Regions from separate parts of the Solibacillus sp. FSL K6-1523 genome, predicted to be linked through region 4. Evidence: riboswitches for the same ligand, from Rfam matches in the RefSeq annotation. Region 4 holds a riboswitch; each other region holds the start of a gene.
The links. A riboswitch is a leader RNA that binds a small molecule or an ion and turns the genes downstream of it on or off. The one in region 4 is predicted to bind S-adenosylmethionine.

Region 1 (4,220 bases), 1.7 Mb from region 4:
TACTTGGTTTATAATCCTTATTCTATTACTCGGTTTTAACTTTGTCAATAATACTTATAGAGTTACTTGGTTTTAATTTCAGCAACTTGCCCCTAACGAAATGATGAAAGGCGGACAAGTTTCTTCTACTATAATCAATTACGCCTCGGCGTAATTGTGTCCAGATTTTTTCGAGCTTGCTTTGCTCGAAAAAATTCCTTTTAAAAATCTGTGACATCCGCCAGAGGCTAACTTGATTCATCAGGGGTTTAACCCCCTGATGAATCAAGTTAAGCTTGAGTTTCTACTTCTAAAGTAGACGCAACTTTTGCTAAAGCTTGTTCTAAATCTGCAATAATATCTTCCGCTGCTTCTAAACCGATCGATAAGCGAATGAGCTCCTCGGATACACCAGCCACTTTTAATTCTTCCGCTGATAATTGTTGGTGTGTTGTCGATGCTGGGTGGATAATTAATGAACGTGCGTCCCCTACGTTTGCTACGTGTGAGAATAATTCCACGTTATCAATGACTTGACGACCTGCTTCACGTCCACCTTTAATGCCAAATGTTAAAATCGAGCCAAACCCATTTTTCAAATACTTCTTCGCTAATTCATGTGAAGGGAAATCTTCAAAGCCGTTATAGTTTACATAGTCCACGAATGGGTGGTTACGTAAATATTCCGCTACTTTTAATGCATTTTCATTATGGCGTACGATACGCAAATGAAGCGTTTCTAGCCCTTGTAAAAAGTTAAATGCTGCGTCTGCTGATAATGTTGGACCGAAATCACGTAACAGTTGAACACGTAGCTTTGTGGCAAATGCAGCCCCTGCTGTATCAATTCCGTAACGAAGTCCGTGATATGACGTATCTGGCTCTGTAAATCCTGGATGACGTCCTTGTGTCCAATCAAATTTCCCTGCATCCACGACAATACCACCAATTGTCGTACCGTGACCGCCAATCCATTTCGTAGCCGAGTGAATGACAACATCCGCGCCAAATTCAATTGGGTTCCCACCATATGGCGAAGCAAATGTGCTATCGATTAATAATGGTAATCCGTTTTCATGTGCAATTGTCGCAACTGCTTCAATATCTAACACATTTAAGCTTGGGTTCCCGATAATTTCTGCAAATACAGCCTTTGTTTTATCTGTAATTGCACTGCGGAAGTTTTCTGGGTCTGTTTCATCCACAAATTTCACCGTAATACCGTAGCGTGGTAATGTTGTGGCAAATAAATTATACGTACCACCGTAAAGCGATCCTGCTGCAACAATCTCGTCTCCAGCGCCTGCTAAGTTTAAAATTGAAAAGGCAATTGCTGCTGCACCAGATGAAAGTGCTACTGCCGCTGATCCCCCTTCCAATAACGCAACACGTTCTTCAAAAGCACCTACAGTAGGGTTCATAATACGCGAATAAATATTGCCCGCTTCTTCTAATGCAAATAATCGCTGCGCATGAGCAGTGTCTTTAAATGCATAAGCCGTTGAACGATAAATTGGTACAGCAATCGCACCCGTTACAGGATCTGGCTTTTGTCCACCGTGTAATAATAATGTTTCTGGTCGTAAATTTGTCATGAATAATAACCTCCAAAATAGTTTTCGATGGTAAAGTCGGTGTTATAGAGGAGGAGTTTTTTTGAATGAAAAAAAACCCTCTTCAGCTAAGAAGAGGGTTTGCAAATGAGCAAGTTTGCCTCCTCTTATCTTTCAAAATGCACATTGCATTTTGTAGGAAGTAGCACCTTAGTCAGTTCGTCACTCACTGGTTGCCGGGCATCACAGGGCCTATTCCCTCCGCCGCTCTTGATAAGAGTATGTGATTCATGTTCCATCGTTGTTTCACAGTATAAAACAGATCCTACCATTCCGTCAACAGTTAATTTAAAATTTTCTGATTTTCATATATTTTAAGATACCTCTCGAAACAAGTTAGTTGGAGTCGTGCCCGCGAAAAGCGGCCGGATCGGATTGGAAATCTACTCCACCTTTTTCGGAAAGATTTTAAAAGTTGGATTCTTTAGTTAAATATATATAAAATAAACTTAAAGGAACGTTCCTTAACTTTTATTTTTACATAGGGGGAGAATTTCACATGCAAACAAGAGAACTTTTACGTAGTCACACATCGGTTCGAAAATATTCAGGTGAACAAATTTCAAAAGAGACAATTGTTGATTTAATCGAAACTGCACAAATGGCGGCTAGCTCACATTTCGTACAAGCGTATAGTGTTATTTGGGTCACGGATGAGGAGAAAAAGGCAAAACTAGGTGAGTTATCCAAAAATGATTTCCAGTTCAAAACAGCGGGAGCTTCCTTCTTATTTTGCGTGGATTTCAAGCGTCTACAAGTTGCCGGTCAAAAACACGGTGTTGATATTGTAACGGATTCAGCAGAAAACTTACTTGTTGGTGTAGCGGACGTTTCATTATTCGCACAAAACTTTGTCATTGCAGCTGAAGCGATGGGCTACGGTATTTGCTATATTGGTGGAGCGCGTAACAATCCTGCTGAAATTAGCGAGCTATTTAATTTACCAGATCATGTATTCCCGTTATTTGCGATGACGATTGGTACGCCGACAAAGCGCAATGAAACAAAACCTCGTCTACCAGTAGCAGCGGTATTACACGAAAATAGCTATGATGTAGATCAATACGAAACATTATTAGCTGACTATGATGCCATGATGGAATCTTACTATGCAAGTCGTTCTTCCAATCAAAAGATGGCGACTTGGACGAAGCAAATGGCGGATTATTTAGTTGATCAAAAACGCCCATTCATGAAAGATTTCCTTGCAACAAAAGGCTTTACGTGGAAATAATCGCATCACCCCACACCATTTTAACACTCTGTTAACATGGTGTTTTTTTAAGCTTAGTAGCATGCCTTTTTAACTAATAGAATCAGTACTTTGCATTCACTCTTTTATTATGATTAGATATTTTAGCAATTCATATTACTCATTACGACTGAGGTTTTTTATGCTATTTTTTGCTATTATAAAGTGACTCATGTTATTAGGAGGTAGAGGAAATGTCGACTCCATTCATTGCGAAATCATTAGAGCGTCAACATTTGAAATCTGCTCGGAAGTATTCACTAATCATTTCTGATATTAATGTTGCATTAACTAAAATCCATCATCAAATTACAGATCAAATAGAACACTCAAAATATGAAGCTGTCACTGCATTTGCCAACCAATACATTGCCCATACATCCATTTGGCAACTTAAATTTGTGAGCAACTTTGAAAATCCTGAAGTGGTACTCATGCAAATTTTCCATTTAGACTATATTTTCAAAAATGAGCCTACTGATCATTTTTCAACCGAGCGAGAACTGTTAAACTTGCAATGGCAAAAGTTCGCGGATGTCATGCTATATACAGAACAACAACTTCAACTGCGTGAACAAAAAATGCTTCACTATATTCAAAATTACTAATATATATAAGAAAAGGCAGAGACGCTGTATCAACATCTCTGCCCTTTCCCTTTTTATATTCTTTTACAAACCTTCGATAATAATGTTTTTTACAGGTTGGAACTGTTCGCCAGTTTTTGCATACGTCATAACGATGCGGTCACCCTCTTGTAAATAAATCGCAAGTGGTACGATTTCTGAACTTACGATAAAGTTTTCACCCGAATTCATTAAGAATGAAACGAGTGTAAAATTACCGACACGCTCTTTATACACACGAACAACCTCACCTGTTACGGTAGCTTCTTCCGCTTTAGATGTGCCATCCACTATACTACTGCCACTATTTAAAGCCGTTTTATATAGTCTTAATGCCTCTTTTGGTGTGGAAGCAAAGGCTTTAACTTCAGGGTTCGCTGCGGAAACGATGAAATAATTTTGTAGGAAACCATTTGCATCAAGTACACCGGTTAACCAGCTCGCCTCGCCATAGAAGTTATAAAGAATTGGCATTTCGCCTTCCCATTTCTTCTCGATAAATTCCTTTTCAATAATTTGCAGTGCCCCTTGCGAATCCATGTATGATTCTTCTAAATTGCCCGTATAATATGTTGCCGCGCCTGTACGAGCATGCGTCAACGAATAACCAAGCATGGAATCAATACCCTCTTTTGGACTTGTGAAATCGGTGAAATAATACATTTCGCCATCTTCCATGAAAATCGGGCTAACATTTGCTTCCGTTCCTTCATCACTCGGTAGCTTAACATCTTTCTTTCCGACAACACT
Region 2 (4,220 bases), 1.4 Mb from region 4:
CTTGGCGGTTACGCTGGAAGCCATCTAAAAACGCTGAAGTTCCAAGTCCACCTGCACCAATAATCCCCGCCATTGCCGTGTAACCAACGAGTGCAACAGCTGTTACTGTAAGCCCCGAAATTAATGCTGGTAAACTTTCTGGAATGAGTACTTTCCATATAATTGTCGACGTTTTAGCACCCATTGAACGAGCCGCTTCAATTACCCCTTTATCAATTTCACGTAAGGCGATTAACACCATTCGCGCATAAAACGGTGCCGCACCAATAATAAGTGCCGGTAAAGCCGCATTAGCACCACGAATTGTGCCAAGTAAAAATTTTGTGAATGGAATGAGTAAAATAATTAAGACGATAAATGGAATCGAACGGAAAATATTCACGACTGAACCCGTTAGAAAATGGACGATTTTATTAGCCCATAGCTGATTATCACTCGTTAAAAATAGGACAATCCCGATAATTAAACCAAGTACAAATGTTACAGCAGTTGCGACAGCCGTCATATAAACTGTTTCATAAGTTGCAGCGAGCATCTTTGCCCAATCTACATTCGGAAATAATTGCTCAATCATGTTCAATCACCTCCGTTTGAACTTTATGTTGCGCAAGTAATTCTAAAGCAGCATTAATTTGATCACTCGAACCTTCAATATGTATAAATAATGTACCGAGTGGACCACTTGTTGTATTGGAAATTTTGCCATGTACAATGTTCACGACAATATCAAATTGCTTAATGATTTGTGAAATGACCGGTTGCTCTGTTGTTTGTCCTACAAAGCCAAGCTTCACAATTTTCCCTGATGGATAGTTCGCTAAAATTTGCTCAAGTGATGCTTGCATTTCCTGCGTTTCACCAGATATTTGTGCCATAAAGTTTTTCGTTATTGGCGCTTGCGGATTTTGGAATACTTGTAGTACCTCCCCTTGCTCCACTACTTTACCTGCTTCCATTACAGCAACGCGGTCACAAATTTTCCGAATAACATGCATTTCATGTGTAATGAGTACAATTGTTAATCCGATTTTTTTATTAATATCGAGTAATAACTCTAAAATCGAATCCGTCGTTTCTGGGTCGAGTGCAGAAGTTGCTTCGTCACATAATAAAACTTCCGGATTATTGGCAAGTGCACGGGCAATGCCGACACGCTGTTTTTGACCACCTGATAATTGGGATGGATACGCTTTCCCTCGTCCTGCTAGTCCAACAAGCTCAATGAGTTCCTCTACACGTTTTGCTCGTTCTTCTTTTGGTACACCCGCAATTTCAAGTGGGAAGGCGATATTATCTTCCACTGTACGTGACCAAAGTAAATTGAAGTGTTGGAAAATCATGCTGATCTTTTGTCTTGCATCTCGCAGCTTTTTCCCAGATGCCTTTGAAATATCATTGCCATTAATAATGACCGAACCAACTGTTGGTTTTTCTAAGCCATTTAATAGTCGAATCATCGTACTTTTACCAGCACCACTGTAACCGATAATACCGTAGATTTCACCTTGTTTAATCGATAAATTTACTTGGTCTACGGCTTTTAGTTCACCGTTTTTTGTCTTATAAACTTTCGATATATTTTGTAAATCAATCATTTTTTGAACTCCTTCGATTTGAAATAACTAATTCGTTATTTTCAAAACACATTTTTTCGTGTGGGTCGATTCATTTTGTAAAGAAAATACAAAAAACCTTTCCACGACGACAAGTAGAAAGGTTTTCACACATTTATGTTGAACCGTTCTCTCATCTCTCAAAGTTAAACTTTGTGTGATTTGGCACCTTTTCATCATACAATGCTGGTTGCCGGGCTTCATAGGGCACTTCCCTCCGCCTCTCTTCATAAGAGTAACGCTATTAAGTTTTTATTTATAAATGATACTCTATCACGTTAAATTAGGAACGTCAATCATTTTTTTAATATTGCAAATAAAAACGGTACAGATTGAAACGCATATACCTTTTCCCTAATTTCACCATTGTTTGCAATGATTAAACACGGCACACTTTCCACTTGCATGTCCATTGCAAAATTGCCTAAATAATTGATATTCGCCATACCAATCGGCAAATCTGGCAGTAACTCTTCAATTACCGTTAACATTTTTGACGCTACATCACATGTCCCACATAGTGGTGTATATAAATAAAACGCACACTGCTCTCCGCTTTGTAGCTGCTCTATCCATTGTTCTTTCGTCCATTCTTCCATACTACTATCAGCCTTCTTTTACTAAAAATTTCGCATCTTTAAGAAGCTCTATTAAAACAGAAGCTGGCGTCTCTGCCACTTCAATATATTGCTTTGGAATGATTAAATGCTGCGCTTCAGAATAAGTACGATTCATCAACTTGCGCAATTTTTCTCCATTTTTATCAACATCGAACATCGTTACCATTTCATATTGCTCGTACGGCGTTAATAATGCAATTAATTCATCTTCACTTATTGTACCATTCGTGCAAAGTATGAAGACTTGTTCAGCAAGTAAAGGGGCAATTTGAAGCTTATCTGAGCGCCCTTCTACGATAATGCATTTCTCCATTATTAAACCTCCTACTTAAGCTAAAAAAACGCTAAAACCTGTATGTACAGATTTTAGCGTAAGGATTATTACTGTTCAATAAATTGAGTGTAAGCGTCTGCATCCAGTAATTCTTCTAACTCAGCTTCATTTGTTAATTCGATAACAACCATCCATGCTTGTTCGTATGGAGATTCGTTAACAAACTCTGGGTTGTCAGATAACTCTTCGTTTACTGATACAACTTTACCTGAAAGCGGTGCATATAATTCTGAAACTGTTTTAACAGATTCTACGCTACCGAATGGTTGATCTTTCGTAATATCGTCGCCAGCTTCTGGTAGCTCAACGAATACGATATCACCAAGTTCAGATTGTGCGAAGTGCGTAATACCGATTGTTGCTTTGCCGTCCTCAATTTTTACCCATTCGTGCTCTTTAGTATATTTCAATTCTTTTGGTGTGTTCATGATAACCCCTCCAAGTAATATGTAGTATATTCATGTTCAGTTTGCCATAAATCGTTCGGAAATTCAATATGTTACACGGTTTATTTCCAAGTTTCTAAGAAGTCAGACTCCTTAAATCCTAATGTTAATTTTTTACCATCTGTAACGAGTGGTCGTTTAATTAACATACCATCCGATGCTAGTAATGCTAATTGTTCCGCTTCAGTCATTGTTTCCAATTTATCTTTCAAACCAAGCTCACGATACTTTATGCCTGACGTGTTGAAAAACTTCTTCAAAGGCAAGCCACTCTCTTTATAAATTGCAGCTAACTCCTCTACAGTAGGTGTTTGTTCGACGATATTTCTAATTTCATATGTAATCCCATTTTCATCGAACCATTTTTGTGCTTTTTTACAAGTTGTACATTTTGGGTATTGAATCAATTGAATTGTCATAAAAGTGCTCCTTTTTTGCAATCTACTTTCTTCTATTATATCGGATTCACTTACACAATTCAAAAATCGGATGCGGCGTCCCACATCCGATCTGGCGTCCTGACACAATTATGCCAAGGATCCATTACTTACTTATACAACATATTTTGCCGCTTCAATTAATTTAACTGATGCTTCACGTTTTTTCGGAATAAGGTTGTAAGGATTATTACGAGTTAATTTACGTAATGCCGATAAGATTATACGTCCTGCATCCCCTTCAACTGTCGCAAGCAATGTTTCTTTTGCTTCTTTTTCGATTTCTGCAAATGCTTCTTGGCAGAAAATTTGCGTGTACAGAATCTTTTGTGCAGCTTTTTCTTCCCCATCACGTGCGATTGCTTTTTGTGTACGGATGACTGCTGATTCCATTGCGTATAATTGGTTGGCGATATTCGCAATGTTCACTAATACTTCTTGCTCTTGATCTAATTTAGCACCAAAACGTTGTGCTGCCGCGCCCGCCGCAAGAACCGCAATTTTCTTCGCGTTTTTCACTAAATATTTTTCTTGCTCTAATGCCGCTTCGCCAATTTCTTCAGGCATTAGCATTAATAATTCATTTTGTAAGTCTTGTGCTACTTGTAATAACGGTAATTCACCTTTTAATGCTTTCTTCATGAATGTACCTGGTACGATCATGCGGTTAATTTCATTTGTCCCTTCAAAAATACGGTTAATACGAGAATCACGGTAAATACGCTCTACTTCATATTCAGCCATAAAGCCGTAACCACCATGCAATTGAA
Region 3 (4,220 bases), 1.3 Mb from region 4:
CCGAGTAGGCGGCTTGGTCGGAATTGTATATGGTGGAAGCATAACAAATAGCTACGCGACAGGCAATGTGATTGGAGTGTGGCAAGTAGGCGGATTGGTCGGAATTAGTGATGGAAGCATAGAAAATAGCTACGCGACTGGCAGTGTGATTGGAGAGTGGCAAGTAGGCGGATTGGCCGGGGGGAGCATTGGAAGCATAGAAAATAGCTACGCAACTGGAAGTGTAGAGGGAACTCGTAATGATGTAGGCGGATTGGTCGGAATTAGTGATGGAAGCATAAAAAATAGCTACGCGACAGGTAGTGTGAAGGGAAATTCCGATGTAGGCGGATTGGTCGGATATGGTGATGTAAGCATAGAAAATAGCTACGCGACTGGCAGTGTGAAGGGAAATTCCGATGTAGGCGGATTGGTCGGATTGGTTCGTGGTTATGGAAGCATAAAAAATAGCTACGCGACAGGCAGTGTAGAGGGAACTGGTAATAATGTAGGCGGCTTGGTCGGGCTGGTTTATTTTGGTGGAAGCATAACTAGCAGCTATTACGACAGTGATACAACAGGACAATCAGATGATACTGGAAAAGGAACCCCCCACACAACTGTCGAAATGAAAGAAGGAACAGAAGTAACAATCTACATTGGTTGGGATACTGATATTTGGGATTTTGGTACGATTACGGATTATCCAAAGTTGAAGATGCAATAGAACAGAAATCACGCGGATGTATGTGATCAGATACGAAGGTACAGAAAGAAATGAGTGCAACAATGGCTCATTTCTTTTTTGTGCCCAAAATACATGCATTTAATATTTTGCCGAAAAGTAAAAAAGTGCCAAAACAATGATTACATCAGCGTTTCGGCACTTTCAAACTTTAGCTATTTTACGATTAACATTCTATCTTAATTATAAACCTGCTTTTTCCTGTAATGCTGCTGCTTTATCTGTCTTTTCCCAAGAAACATCTAGATCTGTACGACCGAAGTGACCGTATGCTGCTGTTTGTTTATAAATTGGACGACGTAGATCAAGCATTTTAATAATGCCTGCTGGGCGTAGGTCGAATAATTCACGTACCCACTCCACCATTTGGCTTTCTTCCACTTTTCCTGTACCGAATGTATCGACAGCAATTGATACAGGTTGTGCAACGCCAATTGCGTATGCCAGTTGTACTTCTGCACGATCCGCAAGTCCTGCTGCTACAATATTTTTTGCAACGTAACGTGCTGCATATGCTGCTGAACGGTCAACTTTTGTTGCATCCTTACCAGAGAATGCTCCACCACCGTGACGTGCATAACCGCCGTACGTATCAACGATAATTTTACGACCTGTTAAACCTGCATCACCTTTAGGTCCACCAATAACGAAACGACCTGTTGGGTTGATGAAGTATTTCGTCGCTTCATCTAATAATTCAGCCGGTACGATTGGTTGAATCACATATGCTTTCATATCTGCTTGAATTTGCTCTAATGTTGCTTCTTCATCATGTTGTGTTGAAATAACAATTGTATCAACACGCACTGGTTGATCGTTTTCATCATACTCAATCGTTACTTGTGTTTTACCATCTGGACGTAAATACGCAAGCTCGCCTGATTTACGAACTTCTGCTAAACGACGTGCTAATTTATGTGCTAATGAAATTGGTAACGGCATAAGCTCTGGTGTTTCGTTACATGCATAACCAAACATTAAACCTTGGTCACCCGCGCCAATTGCTTCTAACTCTTCATCTGTCATCGAGCCTTCACGTGCTTCTAATGCTTGGTCAACACCTTGCGCGATGTCAGGTGATTGTTCACCAACAGCTACAAGAACCGCCAAGTTTTCTGCGTCAAAGCCGTATTTACCGCGCGTATAACCGATACCTGCTACTGTATCACGGATAATTCCCTTCATATCTACATATGTTGACGTTGTAATTTCTCCAGAAACTAATACTAAGCCTGTTGTTACCGTAGTTTCACAAGCTACACGTGCATTCGGATCTTCTGCTAAAATAGCATCTAAAATGGCATCTGAAATTTGATCGCAAATTTTATCTGGATGCCCTTCTGTTACACTTTCTGATGTAAACAGTCGACGATTTTTCATTTCATTTCCTCCTAGGTCACTTTGCTAAATTGATACGGTACTCGTTACCCATGTCCGGTTATAATTCAAATTTTGTTTTTACTTTCATCCCCACTTATGAAGATGGGGGACTTCCGCTAAAAACAAGCTAATTATAAACGCCAAGCTTCACTGCTTTAACACGAGGGTTTTGAAAGGTTATTTATTTATGATTAAAATTAGAATTCATTTGTAAAATCACATTTTGCCTCTTTACGATTCACAGGAATTATTTCATCCCTTATTGACCCTATAAAGAACACCAAAATAAAAAAACCCCTTCACTCACATAGTTGCGCTTACCACGCGTGAGGAAAGGGGGAATATGTTTCGTTACCTTTCACTCTTATCGTTCAAGGGAAATTCCCCTTGCATCAGGTTGGCACCAACACGTTACGTTATGACACGTATTGCAGGTTGCCGGGTTTCATAGGGCCTGACCCTCCACCAGCTCGGGATAAGAGTATCCGTTCAATTAAACATCTTACGTTAAAAACGTTTTAACGTCAATTAATTTTGTCTTATTTTTAAAACTTTCCTAAATATGAAAAAAATTTTTCTCTAATTAGTATAGATAATTGGAGGCAATGTGTTATACTATTTTTGAATTAACAAACCACTCCCCTCCACAAGGGAATACTATGAAAAAAGGATGGTATTTAATCGATGAATTCGGTAGAAATTGCTAACGAGCTGAAAGAACTTTTAAACGGGGAAAATATTAACAATCAATTATCAGTACCACAATTAGTTGAAAAAGCGACATCACGTGGTGAAGCAACATTAACAGTTGATGGTGCATTACGCGCTGAAACAGGTAAATATACAGGACGCTCTCCTAAAGATAAATATACAGTTGAAGAAGATGGCTCTAAAGAAAAAATTGACTGGGGTAAAGTGAATCGTCCAATTTCATCTGAAGTTTTCGACAATCTTTATATTAAAGTTATTAATTACTTAAAAGAACGCGATGAATTATTCGTATTTAATGGTTTTGCAGGTGCCGATAAAGCATCTCAATTATCAATTAAAGTAATTAACGAATATGCTTGGCACAACCTTTTCTGTCATCAATTATTCATCCGTCCAACTGCAGAAGATTTAGCTTCACATGCTACAGATTTTACAATCGTATCTGCACCAAACTTCAAAGCAGATCCTGCTGTTGATGGCACAGATTCAGAAACATTTATCATTACATCACTTGAAAAGAAAATCATTTTAATCGGTGGTACAGAATACGCTGGCGAAATGAAAAAATCAATCTTTGGTATTATGAACTACTTACTACCTGAACAAGGAATATTCCCAATGCACTGCTCTGCAAACGTTGGTGAAGAAGGCGACGTCGCTTTATTCTTCGGTTTATCTGGTACGGGTAAAACAACTTTATCTGCGGATGCTGACCGTAAATTAATCGGTGATGATGAGCATGGTTGGTCTGATAATGGTGTGTTCAATATTGAAGGTGGTTGCTATGCAAAAACAATCAATCTTTCAGCTGAAAAAGAGCCTGAAATTTACAATGCAATTAAATTCGGTTCAGTTTTAGAAAACGTAGTAGTAGATCCAGAAACACGCGTATGTGACTACGATGATGTTTCATTAACTGAAAACACACGTGTTGCATATCCGATCGATTATATCGACAATATTGTATTACCATCTGTAGCAGGTCACCCTAAAACAATCGTATTTTTAACTGCGGATGCATTCGGTGTGTTACCTCCAGTTTCTAAATTAACAAAAGAGCAAGCAATGTATCATTTCTTAAGTGGTTTCACTTCTAAATTAGCAGGTACAGAGCGCGGCGTTACTGAGCCAGAACCAGTATTCTCAACATGTTTCGGTTCTCCATTCTTACCACTTCCTGCGACAGTTTATGCAGATCAATTAGGTAAGAAAATTGACGAGCACGGTTCACAAGTATTTTTAGTTAACACTGGTTGGACTGGTGGCGAATACGGTGTAGGTAGCCGTATGAAGCTTTCTTATACACGTGCAATGGTACGCGCAGCAATCGAAGGCAAATTAAACGACGTTGAAACAATTCAAGACGCAGTATTCGGATTAAACATTCCAGTAGCTATTGAAGGTG
Region 4 (4,220 bases):
TAAAATGCTGGATTAACAACGTTTTGAGAGGATTTTTTATTATATAGAATATTCTACTGAGTTTGTAATGAAATGCTATTCAATTGAGAGGTATTGCCTTTTTTATTAAAAATCTCCGCATGTACTTTCTGAATTTTATAAAATATTGCATAATTAGAAGTGGAGGTGTTTTAAATGATACATATCGAAAATATTCATCTTTACCGCAATGAAAAAGTCATACTGAAAGATTTCAGTTGGCACGTTGAAAGAGATCAGCATTGGGCGATTTTAGGCTTAAATGGTTCGGGGAAAACAACTTTATTAAAGGTGATTAACGGCTATATTTGGCCAAATGCGGGAACGGTGCAAGTGCTGGGAGAAACGTATGGTAAAACGTATATTCCAAAGCTTCGAATGCGAATCGGATGGGTAAGTAATGCGATGATTGACAACTTTAATCTGCAGGACAATGCGGTTGAAATTGTACTGAGTGGGATGTTTGGAGCGTTGCGCTTATTTGAAGAAGTAACTGATGCCGATATAAAGAAAGCGGTAGAAATAATGACGCATTTTAATTGTGCCCATTTAGCGAATAAAACGTTTGAACATCTATCTCAAGGGGAAAGACAGCGCGTTCAAATTGCGCGGGCGATAATGGCCAATCCGGAAATATTAATTTTGGATGAACCTTGTGGTGGTTTAGATTTGATTGAACGAGAAAATTTGCTGCAAACGATTGAAAAAATTTCACAGCAACCAGGTGGACCGACACTTATTTATGTAACGCATCATGTAGAAGAAATATTACCTTGTTTTTCTCACGTTTTGCTTATGAAGGATGGTCAGGCGTACGATCAAGGAAATCGGCAAGCCTTGTTAACCGAGCAGCAGTTAAGCGCCTTTTTCAATACCCCTGTTCACCTTCAAATGGAACGTGATCGCACATGGGTGGCGTTGAAGTAAGATATGAATGAATTAAATCAGCTCCTATCGTCAATTTTAGTGATAGGAGCTAGATTCGTTTTAAATATGATATTCTAATGCATCTTCAACAAAATGCCATTCATATGGTGTTTCTTGGTACACATAATAGTTCAACCAGTTATAAAATAGTAAATGTGAATGTGCACGCCAAGTATTTTTTGGTTCTTTTTGTGGATCATTATTTGGGAAGTAATTGACCGGAATTTCTGTTTGTTCCGGGTCCTTCTCCAAATCACGGAAATATTCATCCGATAGTGTTGTTGCATCGTATTCTAAATGACCGGTAATCATAATATGCTTATTATTTTTTGATTGGACGATAAATACCCCAGCATCATCTGAATAACTCAACAAACGCAATTCTGGATGGGCGCGGACTTCCTCAATCGAAACCGAGGTATGACGTGAATGTGGTGCGACATAATGATCACTGAAGCCGCGCACTAAATCTACGGTTAAATCCGTTATAACATGTGAATAAATACCCGAGCATTTTTTCGGTAATTCAAATTTCCCTATGCCGAAGCGATGGTATAATGCCGCTTGTGCTCCCCAACATATATGCATAATCGACGTGACATTTTTATCCGCCCAATCCATCACTTCCTGAATCTCTTGCCAATAACCAACCTCTTCAAATTCCATCTTTTCAACAGGAGCCCCAGTAATAATGAGTCCGTCATAGCGGCGATGTTTAATTTCATCAAATGTTTGATAAAACGTGTCTAAATGTGACTTCGAGACATTTTTGGATTCGTATGTAGCTGTGTTTAAAAATGTCACGTTCACTTGTAATGGTGTATTGCCAAGTAAGCGTAAAAGTTGTAGCTCCGTTTTTTCCTTTTCCGGCATTAAATTAAACACTAAAATATTTAACGGACGAATTTGCTGTGTTTTCGCGCGGTCTTCTTCCATTACGAAAATTTTCTCTTGTCGCAGTAATTCCCCAGCTGGTAATTGTTTTTGAATGTTAATAGGCATGCTCGTTCCCCCAATTTTTCTTTATTAAAATCAAAAATCCCTCATTCCAGAAAAAGAATGAGGGACTCTAAGTTCGCTCTTATCTTTCAAGGGAAAATCCCTTGCTGGAAGTAGCACCTTTCTAATCTAAATTAGAGGTTGCTGAAGCTTCATCGGGCCATTCCCCTCCGCTTCTCTTGATAAGTCTTATTGAATTGTTAACCATCGTAACATGGATTTGGGAATTTTGCAATAATTCTTAAAAATGTGTTACCAGAACATTGTAAATCGCCAAAATCCTGACACTAATCGCTCTTCTCTTAAGTTATTTTCCATCGTTCCTTCCAACAATCACTTATTGCTTGGCATCTTTTCAAGCTCTACTTCCTTCCAGTCTGTACGATCATCCTTGTCGTAACCAGTCATCTCAGAAGCATTCACCATTTCGCCTGTTTTGACATCAAAAAATACGGTCATCCTTAAGCTGTCATTCTCGCTGTTAGGAGAATTCGGTGAAATCCCCATGATTCTAAGCAAATAACGTCGTTCAGAGGAGTTTGGGTCAGTAAGAAATCCAGAAATACTAAAATGATACCCCTTAATCCAGTCATCCTCTACTTTAGGATCCTCTGGCTGTATATCCAATACTTCAATCGCTTTTTTAATTGCCTCGGGAGAATCAATTTTAATGTCAGAAACAGCATATTGTCCCTTCTGAAGCAAATTGTTATCGTCCTCGCTCATCCAGGCATCGACTTTTCCATCATTGATATATAGGTTAATATGAATATTCCCCTTTTTACTCCCAAATAGAACATTCCACGCAATTCTTTTACCGTCCGCACCTTCATTTTTTCCTTGCGAACTAGTCGTATCATCTGTACTTGTCAAATGGATAAGCAAGGGTTCTTCTTCTGTATACTTCTTCGCCTCTTCATATCCAAGGAGCACAGCTTCCATCATGGATAATGTTTTCTTTTCACCGGTTTGCTCTTTGCTTATTGATGTAGCCTGTTCTACTGGTTTATGTATAGAACCGCCGGATTGGCCAATCTTTAGTGTATATAATAGAAAGACTGCACTCGCAATCAATATAACAAAAACTATGCTAATATATCTATTCTTTAACAAGTGCATTCTCTCCTAAGGTCGTAAAGTTGATTTACGACGAATACTCATAATCAAGTTTGGTAACCCCATACTTAATTGCAGATGTAGGTGTTACACGAATGATAAGTTATTTGGCAGGTGACAATCTGCATCTCTTATAAGACCAATGATTAGTATTGGTGTGGCGGCTGCCTGTTCCACCCTTAAAAATGTATTATTTTACGAGGTCCCTATTTTACTTTTGTGCTGAGTCTTTGCAATATATTAACAGCTTTCATATTACTTTGATAACCGATTAAATTGCCAAACTTAAAATTTTTTGATGCTCTTGCCCCAAACTCAGCAATCCAATCTCTGCGCCCATTCCTATCAGCAGGTGTTTCACACATATTAAAACTAGATGGAACACCTGGTACATTTTGTTTTAAATGGTTAGTAGCACGCTCGAAATCAAATGTCATAAGCATATGTTCTTTGGAAGATATTTCTCCTGCCTCAAATAATGCATTGGATATTTCAACAATTTCTTCAAAAGTAGCACTTCGAACATCGTATTTACTAGAAAGTTCTTCATAAACAGTAGATGAGTCTTTTTGTGTAGTCGCTATCGTTTGGGGGATATTAAATGCCCTTCCCCCAGTGTCCATCTTGGCGGTGTTTTTCGCATAGAAAGCTTTTGTTTGATAAGATGCAGCGGTACTAATATTCATGTAATGATTCCCCTCTTCACATATATAATTTTCTGAATTAATACTTATATCGGTTATCAAACCTATATTTTGGAGTAATTTTTGTGCAATATTTACCTTGAGTTTCCTTATAAACATCAACGTATCATCTGTGGAAACAGTCAATCTTTTTTGAACCATATTCATCTCGCACCTATAATTATAAATGTGCTACACTATTTATAGAACTGATTATTCAGTCATTAATGAAAAGATCATCAATTTAAGACGTAAATAAGGTGGGACAAGTGATGGGAGCATGGATAGGTCAAATAATAATTTTCCTTATATTATTAGCTATGATTTATGGTGTTTATTATGCGATTCGATTAACTTTCTCTATTGTAAAAAAATATAAAGATGATATTTAAACGGGTAAATTCGCTAATAGACGGACAAAACTTGAAATAAACGCATAAATTCTAAAATAGACGGACAAAACTCAAAATAGACGCA

Region 1: another riboswitch for S-adenosylmethionine. It lies ahead of MHI10_RS01955 (O-acetylhomoserine aminocarboxypropyltransferase/cysteine synthase family protein); the one in region 4 lies ahead of metA (homoserine O-acetyltransferase MetA).
Region 2: another riboswitch for S-adenosylmethionine. It lies ahead of MHI10_RS16925 (methionine ABC transporter ATP-binding protein); the one in region 4 lies ahead of metA (homoserine O-acetyltransferase MetA).
Region 3: another riboswitch for S-adenosylmethionine. It lies ahead of metK (methionine adenosyltransferase); the one in region 4 lies ahead of metA (homoserine O-acetyltransferase MetA).

What each region holds. Positions count from the first base shown of each region.
Region 1 covers NZ_JBBOSU010000001.1:397,691-401,910, reverse strand. The annotation lists gene MHI10_RS01955 (O-acetylhomoserine aminocarboxypropyltransferase/cysteine synthase family protein) at 270-1,574, opposite strand; SAM riboswitch class I at 1,697-1,812, opposite strand; gene nfsA (oxygen-insensitive NADPH nitroreductase) at 2,092-2,826, shown strand; gene MHI10_RS01945 (hypothetical protein) at 3,039-3,452, shown strand; gene MHI10_RS01940 (hypothetical protein) at 3,516-4,220, opposite strand, start outside.
Region 2 covers NZ_JBBOSU010000001.1:3,486,706-3,490,925, forward strand. The annotation lists gene MHI10_RS16920 (methionine ABC transporter permease) at 1-574, opposite strand, end outside; gene MHI10_RS16925 (methionine ABC transporter ATP-binding protein) at 567-1,595, opposite strand; SAM riboswitch class I at 1,744-1,849, opposite strand; gene MHI10_RS16930 (thioredoxin family protein) at 1,910-2,212, opposite strand; gene MHI10_RS16935 (toprim domain-containing protein) at 2,220-2,546, opposite strand; gene gcvH (glycine cleavage system protein GcvH) at 2,615-2,995, opposite strand; gene MHI10_RS16945 (arsenate reductase family protein) at 3,076-3,432, opposite strand; gene MHI10_RS16950 (acyl-CoA dehydrogenase family protein) at 3,565-4,220, opposite strand, start outside.
Region 3 covers NZ_JBBOSU010000001.1:3,379,265-3,383,484, forward strand. The annotation lists gene MHI10_RS16250 (GLUG motif-containing protein) at 1-706, shown strand, start outside; gene metK (methionine adenosyltransferase) at 908-2,104, opposite strand; SAM riboswitch class I at 2,466-2,586, opposite strand; gene pckA (phosphoenolpyruvate carboxykinase (ATP)) at 2,789-4,220, shown strand, end outside.
Region 4 covers NZ_JBBOSU010000001.1:2,107,565-2,111,784, forward strand. The annotation lists gene MHI10_RS09980 (ABC transporter ATP-binding protein) at 175-945, shown strand; gene metA (homoserine O-acetyltransferase MetA) at 1,006-1,947, opposite strand; SAM riboswitch class I at 2,024-2,133, opposite strand; gene MHI10_RS09990 (hypothetical protein) at 2,278-3,057, opposite strand; gene MHI10_RS09995 (hypothetical protein) at 3,267-3,905, opposite strand.